Regions from separate parts of the Nocardia sp. NBC_00403 genome, predicted to be linked through region 2. Evidence: riboswitches for the same ligand, from Rfam matches in the RefSeq annotation. Region 2 holds a riboswitch; the other holds the start of a gene.

Evidence for each region. A riboswitch is a leader RNA that binds a small molecule or an ion and turns the genes downstream of it on or off. The one in region 2 is predicted to bind S-adenosylmethionine.
Region 1: another riboswitch for S-adenosylmethionine. It lies ahead of OHQ90_RS16195 (amino acid ABC transporter permease); the one in region 2 lies ahead of OHQ90_RS07110 (aminotransferase class V-fold PLP-dependent enzyme).

Annotation. Positions count from the first base shown of each region.
Region 1 is NZ_CP107939.1:3,674,735-3,682,203, forward strand. Features, by position in the region: gene OHQ90_RS16175 (LLM class flavin-dependent oxidoreductase) at 1-1,079, opposite strand, end outside; gene OHQ90_RS16180 (GNAT family N-acetyltransferase) at 1,076-1,639, opposite strand; gene OHQ90_RS16185 (ABC transporter substrate-binding protein) at 1,647-2,636, opposite strand; gene OHQ90_RS16190 (amino acid ABC transporter ATP-binding protein) at 2,644-3,447, opposite strand; gene OHQ90_RS16195 (amino acid ABC transporter permease) at 3,444-4,379, opposite strand; SAM riboswitch class I at 4,818-4,911, opposite strand; gene OHQ90_RS16200 (hypothetical protein) at 5,195-5,932, shown strand; gene OHQ90_RS16205 (glycosyltransferase) at 6,141-7,325, opposite strand; gene OHQ90_RS16210 (LppM family (lipo)protein) at 7,330-7,469, opposite strand, start outside.
Region 2 is NZ_CP107939.1:1,638,802-1,646,270, reverse strand. Features, by position in the region: gene OHQ90_RS07125 (YbaK/EbsC family protein) at 1-389, shown strand, start outside; gene OHQ90_RS07120 (flavin reductase family protein) at 501-1,052, shown strand; gene OHQ90_RS07115 (Uma2 family endonuclease) at 1,059-1,658, opposite strand; gene OHQ90_RS07110 (aminotransferase class V-fold PLP-dependent enzyme) at 1,769-3,091, opposite strand; SAM riboswitch class IV at 3,138-3,251, opposite strand; gene OHQ90_RS07105 (LysE family translocator) at 3,391-4,035, shown strand; gene OHQ90_RS07100 (DHA2 family efflux MFS transporter permease subunit) at 4,037-5,455, opposite strand; gene OHQ90_RS07095 (MarR family winged helix-turn-helix transcriptional regulator) at 5,539-5,961, shown strand; gene OHQ90_RS07090 (Pls/PosA family non-ribosomal peptide synthetase) at 6,111-7,469, shown strand, end outside.

The DNA.
Region 1 (7,469 bases), 2.0 Mb from region 2:
TCGGTGGTGGGTCGAACGGGATGGTCGGTGGCCGAGTTCACGGCCAATGGCCTGCTCTGAATCCGCCTGCGCAGTTCCGGGGCAACTGCGGACTGGAACAGCTCGAGGCTGTCGCGGTGCGCAATTGCGGTGCGTCCGTCGCGATCCGCGGCCAAGTGGGTCACCTCGTGGCCGAAGTGCTCGTGCTGACGGCTGACCTTGTCGATCACCTGCTCCGGGCTGCCGACCAACGCCGAGCTACGGGCGAGGAAGTCGTCGAGGGTCTCGAACACCACCGGCAACCCGAGCTTGCGGGCCAGCGCGAGTCGCGCCTCGAAGATCGGCCGGAACACCTCCGCGGCCTCCTGCGAGGTTTTGGCCACGTGGAATCCGGCGGTACCCGCGCCGACCATGGCATCGGCGGGGTCGTGCCCGTAGAACTCCCACCGCTCCCGGTAGTGGCGCACCAGCTCGGCATACGGCTCGATGGGATTGGTGACGTTCGCCGAGAACAGCGGATCACCGTGGCGCGCGGCCAGTTCCACCGAGTCGCGACTCGTCGCGCTGCCGTGCCAGATGCGGATGCGCGGCTGCCACGGCCGTGGCAGCGCCTTGGCCGCGCGGAGTTCGGGCCGGAACCGGCCGGACCATGTCACGCTGTCGCTGGCCCAGAGCTCCCGGAACAGCTCGTAGCCTTCACGATTGCGGTCCCACTGATCGTCGGTGGTGACGTGGAACAGCTCCGCCTGCGCACTGCCGTTGCCCTTGCCGATGATCAGTTCGAGTCTGCCGCCGGAGAGATTGTCCAGCGTCGAGTAGTCCTCGAAGGCGCGCACCGGATCCAGCAGGCTCAGCGTGGTGACCGCGGTGAACAACGAGATGCGCGAGGTGACCGCGGCGATGTGGCTCAGGATCACCGGCGGTGCCGCCGACAGGAACGGATCCTCGTGCCGCTCACCGACGGCGAACCCGTCGTAGCCGAGCTCTTCGGCGATGCCCGCCTGCTCGATGACATTGCGCAGGCGCTCCCTGGTGCCGGGCAGCCGTCCGGTTATCGGGTCCGGAACCCGGGTGACCAGGGTGAAAAGCAGGAACTTCATGCGTGGGCTCCTACCGGGTCGGAGGCGGGATGTGGGGCGGGCAGGTACTTCTCGAAGGGATGCGGGCCGATCTCTTCCGACGGGATGTCCGGGTCGTAGAGCGCGGTGTAACCGTGGGCCAGATACAGGGCGACGGCCTCGGGCTGGCGCGGACCCGTGATCAGGTAGATGCGGCGGTAGCTACGCCGTGCGATCTCGGTCTCCAGCTGTTCGAGCACGAAGAGCCCGAGTCCCTGCCTGCGGTGCTCACGTGCGGTCCAGATGCGTTTCAGCTCGGCGGTGTCGTCGTCGTAGCGTCGGAAAGCGCCACCTGCCACGGGTTCGCCGTCGCGGGTGACGACCAGCAGCGCACCGTCCGGCGCCGCGAACTCCGCGGCCGGATAGTCGCGCAGCGAGTCGTGCACCGCACCGACGGTCCGGCCGTAGCGCCTGCTGTATTCGACGGCGAGTTCTGCGAGCAGGGGCGTGGCCAACGGATCGTCCTGGGCGACCGCGTGCACGCACAGCTCGGGTCGTGTTGCCGGGGAAAGTCGCCGATTCGAGGAAAGTCGCTGTGTCATCGGGCTGTCACGACTTCTTCGGCAGGCCGGGCGGGTTGATCCGCGAGCTGGTCACCGTTTCGGTCTTCAGCCCCCACCGGTCGATGACCTGCTGGTAGGTGCCCGACCGGATGGCGTGGTCGATGGCCTTGTGCACCGCGCCGATCAGCCCGTTGTCCTTCTTGGTGAGCACGCCGATCTCGCCCTGGAGCGCCTCGCCCGCGCCGGAGAAGGTGGCCACGATCTTGGTCTGATCCGCGGTTGCCGCGTGGTAGATCGCGGTGGGGTTGGGTCCGATGTAGCCGTCGAGGCGATGCGAGGCGAGCGCCAGATAGTAGTCGCTGGTCTTGTCGAAGTAGGCGATGTCGATGGCGGGCAGTTTGTCGGCGGCGTTCTGCTCGTTCCACTTCACCAGCAGCTGTTCCTGGTTGGTGCCGGTGCCGACGCCGATACGCTTGCCTGCCAGGCTCTTACGATCCCGGTAGTCGAGCGTGCTGTCCTTGGGGATCTCGAGTGCGACGTTGTCGGTGCGGTAGGTGGCGAAGTCGTACTTCTCTTTGCGTTCCTCGGTGACGGTGACATTGCTGATGAACGCGTCCACCTCGCCGGAATCCACCCGGACGAAGTTCTGTGTCCAATCTGCCACCGTCGCTTCGAGTTTCAGTCCGAGGATGTCGGCGATCAGGGTGGCGAAGTCGATCTCGGAACCCACCACGGTCTTGTCGTCGGTGGCGTAGAAGCGCAGTGGAGGTGCGGTGCCGGACGCGCCGGTCACCACCAGGGTGCCGCGGTCGCGAATGGATCGGGGCACCTCGGCGGCGATGGCGTCGACCTTGGCTGTGTGCACCCGGCCCGATTGGGCGGGGGAGAGGTCGAAGGCGACCGTGCCCGCAGGCGCGACGACGGTATCCTCGTCGGGATCGGTGCCGCAGCCGGAGACCAGCACAGCGACCGTGGCGGCGACGCCGACCAGGGCGGAGAACTTCATCGAATACCTGTTCATCAGGGGAGCGCGCATCGTGCGCTCAGCGGACTCGGGACAGAAATGCGCGGGTGCGCGGATGTTCGGGGTTGTCGAGAACCGCGGCGGGTGCGCCCTGCTCGACGATCGCGCCCGCATCGAGGAACACGACAGTGTCGGCTACCTCGCGGGCGAAACCGATCTCGTGGGTGACGATGACCAGCGCGGTGCCGCCGTCGGCAAGTCCGCGGATCACGTCGAGAACCTCGCCGACCAGCTCGGGGTCCAGCGCGGAGGTGGGTTCGTCGAAGAGGATCACCGGCGGTCGCAGCGCCAACGCCCGTGCGATCGCCACCCGTTGCTGCTGTCCGCCGGACAGCCGCCGCGGGTAGACATCGGCGAGCTCGCCGATGCCGACGCGGTCCAGCAGCGCCTTCGCCTCGCGCTCGATCTCCTGACGGGGGCGGCCCTGCGCGGAAATCGGCGCGAGCGTGACGTTGTCGAGCACTGTCAGATGCGGGAAGAGATTGAATTGCTGGAACACGAAACCGATGTGCGAGCGCTGCTTGCGGACCTCGCGGTCGGACAGTGCGTGCAGAGTGTTGCGGCGCTGCCGATATCCGATCAGCTCGCCGTCGATGTGTACGGTGCCCGCCGCTAGCGGCTCCAGATGGTTGATCACCCGCAGCAGTGTCGATTTGCCGGAACCGGAGGGGCCGATCACGGCGACCACTTCGCCTCTGGCGACGGTCAGATCGATGCCGCGAAGCACCTCGTGTGCGCCGTACGATTTGCGCACGCCACGGACCTCGACGGCGGGAGCCGCTCCGGTGCGCTGCTCGACTGTGTCGAGTGCCCCGGCGCTCATCGGGTCGCTCCACGCGGTGCGGCCGAACCGATGTCGGCAATCTCGCGCAGCCGCTGCCAGGCCCGCTGCCACGGTGTCGGCGGCGGTGTGCGCTGCGCGCCCCTGGCGTAGTGACGTTCGATGTAGAACTGCGCCACCGACAGGATCGTGGTCAGGATGATGTACCAGACCGTGGCGACCATCAACAGCGGCACCACTCGGCCATTGCGGCCGTAGACCACCTGGACCTGGTAGAAGAGTTCGGCGATCGCCATCACCGACACGATCGAGGTGCCCTTGAACAGGCTGATCACCTCGTTGGTCGCGTTCGGCAGGATGGAGCGCATCGCTTGGGGAACGACGATGGTGCGGAACTGGCGCAGCCGCGGAATACCGAGCGCCGCCGCCGCTTCCAGCTGGCCGGGATCGACGGAGATGAAACCGGCGCGGATGATCTCGGCCGAGTACGCCGCCTGGTGCAGTGCCAACCCGATCACTGCCGCGCTGAACCCGCTGATCACGCCGTTCACCTCGAAGGTCAGGAATGAAGGGCCGAACGGGATTCCGAGGGACAGGGTGTTGTACAGGTAGGCGAGGTTGAACCAGAACAGCAGCTGCACGATCAACGGAATCGATCGGAACGCCCAGATGTAGACCCACGAGATCACCCGCAGCACGGGATTGTTCGACAGTCGTGCGATCGCGAGCAGGGTACCGATCAGGAACCCGAGCGCCGTGCCCCACAGCGTGAGCTCCAGCGTGACCCGCAGCGCCGACAGCACCGACTTCGCGGTGAAGTACTTCGCGAACGTGGACCAATCCCAGCCGGGATTGGTCACCAAACCATGGACGAACTGTGCAAGCAGCACCAGCGCCACCGCACTGATCACCCACCGCCACGGATGCCGCGTCGGAGCAACCTTCAGCGCGGGCGTGCTGCGTGCGGCCGCCACGTTCTCGGTCGCGGTGGTTGCGGGCACACCGATGGCGGCGGTGGATCGTCCAGCGGAGGTCGTCGCACCCGCGTTGGGCGGATGGGCGATGCCACGGGACTCGACGGTGCCGGAAGTGGCGGATTCGCCGGATGCCGGGGTGGCGGGCTCGCCGGGTGCAGCCGTTGTGCCGGGCGCGTCGGGGGAGCCGGGTGCACCGCCGACGGCGGCGGCTGGGCCGAAGACGGCTGCGCCGGATGCGATGGACGCACTCATATCGAGGTCCTTCGAAGAAACGAACGAGACCGGCCCCTCATCAGGCGGTCACATCACCCGGCCAGTGACGGGTGCTCAGTCTGGCGGTGCGGTCAGTCGCGACAGCTCGCGGCGGTGATGTGGCACTGGTCGACATGGCGACGTGCCCAGCGGTTGACGCATTGCTCGGTGATCATTTCGGTTCCTCCATCGTTCCCGGCGGAAGCACCCGCACCCGGCGAGCGGGGGGTTGCTGCGACGTCGACGAGCCAGGTCTCTCGGTCGCTCTGGATGGTGCGACCCGCGGCGAGCGCGGGCCGTCGAAGGTCTAGCCGAAATAGCATGCGAAGTAAGGGCACTCCAGAACAAGGTTACGAATCAGCGTGAGCGCAGCCCTTGTCCGAGCGTCCGGTGCCCGCGATCATTGAGCCCGTCGTCGCGAGTAGCGCCTACGTTCTGGCCCGAAGCGCAGATCACGGGTGTGCGACGCGCCGGAAAGTTGCTATCTCGAAGAATTCCTGCTGTACGAGTTTGCTGAAGTACCCTGACCTCGATCGTGCCGACGTTGAGGAGGGTCCACAGTGACCGTTGTGCGCCGTCTGACCACGCTTACCGCCATCGCGGCCAGTGCTGCCGCGCTGGCCCTTGCCGCCCCTGCCACCGCCTTCGGCGCCCCGGCTGCTCCCGCTGCCCCTGCGGCTCCGGCTGCTCCGGCAGCGTCCGCCGAGCAGCCCGGTCTTGCCCGGACGGTCGCGCCCAACGATCTGGCCGGCACGTACCAGTCGGCAGTCGAGGCGCTGCGCGTCCTCGGCATGGACCCGTTCCTGTACCCGACCGCCGCGGCATTCTGCTCCGACGCCACTACTCTCGGCCTGGTCCCCGCCGTCGCGGGCGCCATCCCGGGCCCGTGGCCCAAGAACGCCATGAAGATCCCCGGCCTGGACCTCACCGCCGTCGAAAAGGGCGAGGTCATGTTCACTTTCGTGCCCTATGGCGTCGCCCCCGACACCTCGACCGAGTCCGGCATGCGTGTCGCCTGGGTGAACCTGAAGAACGGGCGCAGCGGCCTCACCTCGATGGGCCCACTCTCCGATATTTTCCGGGCTATGGTCCCCGACCAGGTCCCCGCGGAAGTCCGCCCTCTCGTCGAGCGGGCGATCCAGGACTTCTTCTTCGCCACCCTCCCGGCCGGCGGCATCCGCGCCGTCCCCGTGGACACAGGCTCGGGAACGGTGCTCGCCGCGATCTTCGGCACCGTCGAAAACGACGGCAACACCTGCTTCTTCCTCCCGACCATCGGCATCACCACGGTCAAATAGCCAGCCCGGCCCGACCCTTTCGGCCGTCCATCCGCCGCACCGTGTCACCACCGGGCACCCTGTGTAGAAGGTGTCCGGTCGCGACACGGTGCGGCGGACGGGCCGGGTGGAAGTGATGCAGCCGAGAGGCAGCCAACTCTCTGGGCTCGGTGGGTTCCAGCGGCCGGCTATGCAGGAGCCTCGGAGAATATCCACTGGGCGCGGCTGGTCAGGCAGTGACCGCGCGGTCTTTCCAACGGAGCGTGCCATGCCGATGAGCGCGGCGGGATGCTATCCATAGACCCAGGTATGCGCCGATGGACAGTGGATGAGCAAGGGCTGCAAGGGTATCCGCTGCTGCGATAGGCCAAGGGAGCTCGGTGGAACGGGACAGTAAACGTCCTGCCACGGCGGCGAAGTAGCCGAGCAGACCGGCTTTACGGACCGCGCCGCTGCCCACGACGGCAGCCAGCGGCGGAATCCAATAGCCCAGCGCAGCAATCGCTCCGACGGCCGCTCCGGCCGCTGCGGAGCCGCCGTAGGTCGACCACAGCCATCGGGTGTAGCCCGCTTCCAGTTCAGCGGCGCCACAGTACATTCTGGTCTCCGCCTGGCGTCCCGCGGCGACCAGCGCGGTGCGGAAGCCATTGCGGCGCAAGACTCGAGCGATATCCAGGTCCTCGGTGGGACTGGCCGCCACCGCGCCATGGCCGCCGACGGCGCGGTAGGCGGCGGTATCGAAGACGAGGAACTGCCCGCAGGCGACCGCTGTCGACGGTTTGCTGCTGCGGTTGGCGATCGAAATCGGCAGCGTGGACGCCCACGACCAGCACAGCAGCGGTTGCACCACGGCCTCGGGCACCGATCCGGTTCGCTGTCTCGGCCACGGCGACAGCAGTGCGACACCACGACGGTGGAATTCGGCTGACGCCGAAGCGATCGCATGCGGTGCCAGCCGGACATCGGCATCGAGAAAGATCACCGTGGGTGCGTCGACGAGCTCGGCCAACCGTGCGCAAGCCGCGGCCTTGCCCGTCCACCCCGGACCGGGCTCGATCTCGTTGCGCAACACCATGAATCGCTCGTCGCCTGCTATCGCGTCGATGGCTGCGGCATAGGTGTCATCGATGGAGGCGTCATCGAGGATCAGCACCCGCAATCGGGGGACCCCGACCTGCGCCCGCAGATCGCCGATCAGCGCGGGTAGCCGCACCGCCTCGTTACGCGCAGGAACGCAGACGGCGATCGGTTCGACGACAGGGGTGGCGACCTCGGGCAGTCTGGACACGGTCAACCGGTTGTAGAGCGCGATCGCACTGCCGGTCAGCGCAATACCGGTGCCGAACCGGGTCAGCGCCAGTGCCGATGGACAGAGATCCGCGTCGGCGGGCCGTCGGGTCACGCGCTCGGTCACTGGCTCAGCGGCGCCGCCGCGGCTGCCACAAGCTGCTGAACGAGAAGCCCTCGGGCGCGCCGGGCGGCGCGGGGTTGCGGTTCATGAAGGCCAGCGCGGCGACGATCGCGGCGACCGCAAGGGTGATGCCGCCGACGATGCCCG
Region 2 (7,469 bases):
CCGCACCGACACCAACCGCCGCCGATGCCGCGCGGGCACTCGGCGTCGATGTGGGGGCGATCACGAAATCACTCGTGTTCCTACTCGACGAGGACCCGGTGCTCCTGCTGGTTTCCGGCGCGCATCAGGTCGATCTGCGCAACACCGGTGAGCGGCTCGAGGGAACCCTGACCCACGCCCCCGCCGCGATGGTGCGGGAGGTCACCGGCCAGCCGATCGGCGGCGTCGCTCCGGTCGGCCACCCCACCAACCTGCCGACCTGGGTCGATACCGCACTCTCCGAGCATCGCGAGCTGTGGGCCGCAGGCGGTCATCCGGACACCATATTCCGCACGTCTTTTCGCGAACTGGTGCGCATCACCGCCGGACTTCCGATCGACGTGGATTGAATCTCGACCGGTTGCGATTACTCCATGCGAGCAGCGCGGCAGCCGGTGCGAACAGCAATCGAACAACGACGTCGGCTCCCATCACCCTCGAACCGGGCGTAGCTTCGACCTGTGACCGAAGCACAACGGCCCGCCTCGAATTTCCGGATTCCCGACGATCTGAGCGGCATCACCGCCGAGCAATACCGCGCCTCCATGCGCCACTATCCCGCGGGCGTCACGGTCGTCACGCTCTGCTCCGAGAACGGCCCGGTCGGCTTCACCGCGACATCCTTCGCGTCATTGTCGCTGCAACCCCCGCTGGTCTCCTTCAATATCGCGCACACCTCCTCGAGCATCGCCGCTCTGTTGAAAGCCGACTCGGTGGTCATCCACTTCCTCGGTGAACACCAGCACCACCTGGCCCAGCGCTTCGCGCGCGCCGCGGAGGAACGTTTCACCGACCGCTCACTGTGGACCACCCTCGACACCGGTGAGCCGGTCCTGCACGGCACCCCCATCTGGGTCCGCGCCGTCATCCAACAGCTCATCCCCATCGGTGACCACACCCTCGCCGTCGGCCTGGTCACCCGTGTCCACGACAACACCGATGAAAAACCGGCCGCCGCGCCGCTGCTCTACTACAACGGCCGCTACCACCGCCCGAGCGCCCTCGGCGAATGAGCCCGATTACCCGACGTCCAGCGCGCTGAAGAAGATCTCGACCGGGAAGGGCTCGCTGAGTCGCAGCACATCCTGGTGTGTCTCCGCGAGCCGATAACTTTGACTGGCCCAGTCGAGGCGATACTCCTGGATGATCTTGACCCGCCGTTCGGCGTCCAAGTGCACGACCAGATAGATCGGTATCCCGTCGTGCGCATACTCGGCGCGCTTATCGACGGTGTCGGTGTATTCGGACCCCGGCGACACAACCTCGGCCACCAACAGCACGTCCGCAGTTGTCAGCTTCCGGTCCTCATCGATGCACCGATGCAACGCCACGTCGGGACGACGGAACGAAAACCGCGGGCTCCCCGGACGGCTTCGGACATAGTGCATTTCGAAGTCGGTCACCACGCCGGTGCAGGGTTCGGCAGGCCTCGCTTGCTCCACACTGTTCGCCAACCGTCTGGCAACGTTGTTGTGCTGGAAGCTGCCACTGCGGCAGAAGATCACGTGACCGTCGACGACCTCGATCTGCCGCTGCACATCTTCCGGCAATATGTCGTAGCCCTCTTCAGTGATGAGCAGAGCGCCCGGATCGCTGGCCCATGCGGGCAAGGTAGTCATAGACGCTGCTCATCGATGCCCTCGGCCATGGTGTCGATGTTATAGAGCGAAGTGCCGCTGTGAAGATCTTCGATGCCGAGGGTGATCGCGGACAACCACGCAAAGACCGGTCAGCCGATGCGGCAGGGTGCCGCGCCGTCGGTGGTGTCGGGGCTGGTGAAGGGGCGGGTTTCCGGGGTGGGGTTCCAGAGGCCGTCGGTGGCGGCGTAGTTCCAGCCGGCACCGGATTCGACGAGGGTGGCGATGGCATCTACGAGGCGGTCGACGTCGGTGGAGCTGGTGCCGAGGCCGATGCTGGCGCGCAGTGCGCCGTCGAGACCGAGGCGAGCCAGCAGCGGGTGGGCGCAGAAGCGGCCGTCGCGGATGCCGATGCCGTGTTCGGCGGAGAGATAGGCGGCTACATGGCCAGGGACGAAGCCGTCCAGGGTGAAGGCGACGATGCCGACGGTGTCGGGGCTGTCGTCCCAGATACGCAGCAGGTTGACGCCGGGGATGGCGGAAAGGCCCGCGCGGAGCCGGTCGGCGAGCAGGCGTTCGTGGGTGGCGAGGGTTTCGGGATCGATCGCACAGAGCGCGTCGCAGGCGGCGGCGAGCGCGGCCGCGCCGAGGACGTTCGGCGAGCCTGCCTCGTGGCGCTGCGGCGCGGGCGCCCAGTCGGCACCGGTGGTGGTGACCTCGCGAACCGCGCCACCGCCTGCCAGATACGGATCGGCGGCATCCAGCCAATCGCGGCGCCCGACGAGCACACCCGCGCCGTACGGCGCGTACAGCTTGTGCCCGGAGCAGGCGAGGTAGTCGATGCCGCTGTCGCGCAGGCTGATTCGGCGATGCGGAGCCAGCTGCGCGGCATCGACCAGGATGCGCGCGCCGCATTGGTGAGCGATGGTGGCCAGCCGCTCCAACGGCAGCACCTCGCCGGTGACGTTGGAGGCACCGGTGACCGCGAGCAGCGCGGCGGGCTTGCTGCACAGTTCGGCGACCAGCAGCCGGATGGTCTCGGCCACGGTATCGGCGGCGCGGACTACGCGACGACCCTTGCGTGTCCACGCCAGGAAGTTGGCGTGGTGCTCGATATCCAGCACCACGGTGTCGCCGGGCACGCACGCGGCGAGCAGGTTCAGCGAGTCGGTGGTGTTGCGGGTGAACACCACCACCTGGTCGTCGTCGGCATCGAGGAATCTGGCCACCGAACCACGAGCCGCCTCGTAGCACTCGGTGGAGATCCGCGAGGCGTAGCCCGCACCGCGGTGCACGCTCGCGTAGAACGGCAACAGCTGCTGCACCCGGTCGGTGACCTGCGCCAATGCCGGTGCGCTCGCGGCGTAGTCGAAGTTCGCGTAGGTGGTCGTTCCGCCCTGGACGAGCGGCACCCGGAGGTCGTCGCCGGAGACCCGGGCGAGGGCGGCACAGGTCTGGTCCACAACAGCAGTCATCACGAAATCCCGTCGGCTATGGGACCCGGAACCAAGGGGGTTTACGAGTCCGCGCTTGCCGCGCCCGGTCGGGCGGCGGCCAGGTCGTCACCTGGAGCACCCCACCGCGGAGGAGGGTTGCCGACCAGCTAGCCAGGGCTTGATGCTGGTACTCATGACCTGCACCGAGACTGGCAGACCGCACCGGCGGCTGTCAACCGGAATCGGAAAAACGGCGCCCGCGGCCAGGGCCCGGCGAGCATGGTTTCGGCACGTCGAAACCGGTTGCGCAATGTCGTGATGTGCGGTCCCATCGGTGGGTGACGCTTTCCCTGCTGCTCAGTTTCGTCGGCCTGTGCGTACTGCTGTCGATCACGCCCGGCCCCGATTCGTTCCTGGTGCTGCGCTTCTCGATCGTGGACGCGCGACCCGGAATCGCGGCGGCGATCGGATCGGCGCTCGGCGGCATCGTGTGGGCGTTTGTGGTCGCGGCGGGCGTCGCCGCGGTGCTGGAGCAGTCGGCAACGGCCTATCGCGCGCTCAAGATCGTCGGCGGAATCTACTTGGTGTACTTGGGAGTTCGGGCGCTGATCGATCACCGGCGACAGCGACGTGCTACCTCCGACCCGGCCGAAGCGGTTACCGCGCAGGCGAATTCCGGAGCTCCCGCCTCGATTCGCTCGGCATTCGCCGCCGGGCTGGTGTCGTGCATGTTCAACCCGAAGGTCGGCCTGTTCTACCTGGCGGTGCTACCCCAGTTCCTCACCGACGTCACCTTCGCCAACACCCTCGCCCTCGGCGCGGTCGAATCGAGCATCGCCGCGGTGGAGATGGTGCTGCTCGCGATCGCCGCCTCGCGCGCCGTGGCGATGCTGCGCAAGCCGAAGGTCCGCGCTCGCCTGGAGCAGGCGAGCGCGGCCGTCCTCGCGGCGCTCGGCATCGGCACTGCTGCCTCCGCCGCCTAGGTCACCCTTTTTCCTTGCGCCACAACAGGATCGAGGCAACGAGCGCGACAGCTCCCGCTCCGGTGAGCCACCAGAACGACCGCTGGAAGCCCACATCGACGGACGCACCCGCCGCGGCCACACGGTAGAGGACGACCGCCATCAATGCCGCACCGACAGCGCCACCCACCCGCTGCAAGATATTGACGAACGATGCGGCATCCGGGAGCTGCTCGCGACCCACCGCCGCATAGGCTGCCGCCACGACGGGCATTCCGGTCAGTCCCGCCGCCACACCCCTGACCAGCAGTAACGCTTGCACCAGCACGGAATTCAGCGAGGCGTCCGACAGCGCGAACGGCACGGTGGTCGCGACGATCAACGCATTGCCGGCCACCGCGACGACACCACCGCCGTAGCGGTCGGTCAGCCGTCCCGCGACCGGCATCGCGACGATGCCGCCGAGACCGAATGCGAGCAGCAACAGTCCGGTGGCTATCAGCCCTTTGCCATGCAGTAGCTGGAAGTACAAGGGCAGCAACAGCATCGACCCGAACATCACCACGCCGGCGAAGAAGTTGGCCACGTTCGCGGTCGCAAAAATCGGATTGCCGAACAAGCCGACATCGAGGACCTTCGGCCCATGCTTGCGCACCGAGCGCAGCACGAAGCCACCGAGCGCCACCACACCGACCAGCACGGGAACCCACACCGACACCGCGGAAAACCTTCCCCTACTGCCGAATTCGCCGAGTCCGTAGACCAGTAGCGACAGCCCGGCCCCGATCAGCACGAACCCCGCGACGTCGAACGGCTCGCCGCTGCCGCGCACGTCCTCGCGCGGCAGCACGCGCCGTGCGAGGACGAATGCCACCGCGCCGAACGGAATATTGATCAGGAACAGCCATTCCCACGACAGCTGGGCAAGCAGCACGCCGCCGATGGTCGGCCCGATCGCGGGCGCGGCAACCACCGCGATCCCGACCACGCTCATCACCCGCCCCAGCCGTTGTGGGCCCGCGACCCGGCCGATCAATGTCTGCCCGGCGGGCACCAGCAGCCCAGCGGCCAATCCCTGCGCGACGCGCAACGCGATGAGCCAGCCGATATTCGGAGCAAACGCGCAGAGGCCGGAGACAACCGTGAAAGCAACCAACGCACCGAGCCACACCCGGTCCGTCCCGACCCGCCGACCGAGCCACCCGCACAGCGGCAACGTGACCGCGAGCGCGAGCAGGTAGGCGCTGGCGAGCCACTGCGCACTGTCCAGCGATGCGCCGAGATCGCGCGCGATCACGTTGAGCCCGATATTCACCAGCGAGGTGTCCAACATGCTCATCACCGCGCCGAAGACGACGACGCCGGCTACCCGCCACACCTGTGCGGTGATCGGTTCCAGCGCGGTTCGACCTGCGGTGACCGCGTTCCGAGTGTCCGTCATGGACCCCTCCCAAAATCTGTTGAGGCTGTAGATTGCGGAGGTTATCAACAATCTGGCCAGTCAACAATGGGTAGAATTCCGGGATGTCCGCCGACTCCGCGCACCCGCCCGGCCTGCTGCGTTTCCCGACGTATGTGTTCGGCAAACTGAATCAGGCGCTCAAAGCCGAGGTCGGCTCGTCACTGCGCGATCAGTGGGTGCTGGTTCACCTGGAAGACAACGACGAGCTCAGCCAGCAGCAGGTGTCGGACGCGCTGCACATCGATCGCAGCGAGGTCGTCCGGATGATCGACGGACTGGAGCAGGCGGGGTTCGTGGTCCGCACGCGCGATCCGGGCGATCGCCGCAAATACCGCCTATCCATCACTCGAGCCGGAAGAGTCGAGCGGCGCCGCACCGACGAGCTGATCGAACAGGCCACCGCCGAGGTGCTGCGCCGCCTCGACGACGAGGAACGCAAGACCCTGCATCGGCTGGCGCTGAAAGCCCTCGGATACGACGACTGAGCGGACCGACCACCCGGTTCGTTGACGACTAAGGCCCGGTACCGCAGGTACCGTGGACTGTTGGTCACCATGGCGTTTGCCGATTGGTAACCCTCTTGTGAAACAACACTCGTGAAGCGCTAGGCAGGTCTATGAGAGGTGGGCAGGACGTGATGCTGCAGTCGCAGGTCGACGCCGTTGCGGACGAGGACCCGATCGCATCGGATCCGCTGCTGCGCGCCGGGCTCGCTCCGCAGGTCAGGACCCTTGTCGACATCCTGACCAGCACCACCGCCGCCTACCCCAACGCCGCCGCCATCGACGACGGCACCATGGTGCTCAGCTACACCGAGCTGCGCGCCGAGATCGAGACCGGAGTCGCCCGCCTGATCGCGGCGGGCGTGCGGCCGGGCGACCGAGTCGGCGTGCGGATGCCGTCCGGCACACATGAGCTTTACGTCACTATCCTGGCCATCCTGCACGCGGGCGCCGCGTACGTGCCGGTCGATGCCGACGACCCCGACGAACGTGCCAGGCTGGTCTTCGGCGAGGCGAAGGTCACCGCGATTGTGACCGGGGCGGGCATCAAGACGACCGTGGAAGGCGCCGCACGGATCGCGGCGGGAGCCGACTCGACCGTCGCCGACACCACCGATGACTCGCCCCTGCGCCCCACCCCCGGTGACGACGCCTGGATCATCTTCACCTCCGGTTCCACCGGCACCCCGAAAGGTGTCGCGGTAACCCACCACAACGCCGCCGCGTTCGTCGACGCCGAGGCGCGACTGTTCCTGCAGGACGCCCCGATCGGACCGGGTGACCGGGTGCTCGCCGGGCTCTCGGTCGCGTTCGACGCCTCCTGCGAGGAAATGTGGCTGGCCTGGCGCAACGGCGCCTGCCTCGTGCCCGCACCCCGCGCCCTGGTTCGCACCGGAGCCGACCTCGGCCCCTGGCTGGTGCGCCGGGAGATCAGCATCGTCTCCACGGTTCCCACCCTGGCCGCGACCTGGCCCGCCGAGGCACTCGACCCCGTCCGGCTGCTGATCTTCGGCGGCGAAGCGGTGCCACCCGAACTCGCCGAACGCCTTGCCGGAAACGAAGATTCCGACCGTGAGGTGTGGAATACCTACGGCCCCACCGAAGCAACGGTCGTCGCCTGCGCGGCGCTGCTGGACGGAAGCTTCCCCGTTCGGATCGGGCTCCCGCTGGACGGCTGGGATCTCACCGTCGTCGACGGAGAGGGGAATCCGGTGGGCGAGGGCGAATCCGGCGAACTGGTGATCGGCGGAGTCGGTTTGGCCCGCTACCTCGATCCGGTGAAGGACGCCGAGAAATACGCCCCGCTTCCGTCGGTCGGCTGGAACCGCGCCTACCGCAGCGGTGACCTGGTCCGCAACGACCGCGCCGGCTTGGTCTTCCTCGGCCGCGCCGACGACCAGATCAAACTGGGCGGCCGCCGCATCGAGCTCGGTGAGATCGACAACGCGCTGCAACACCTGCCCGGCGTGACCGGCGCCGCCGCAGCGATC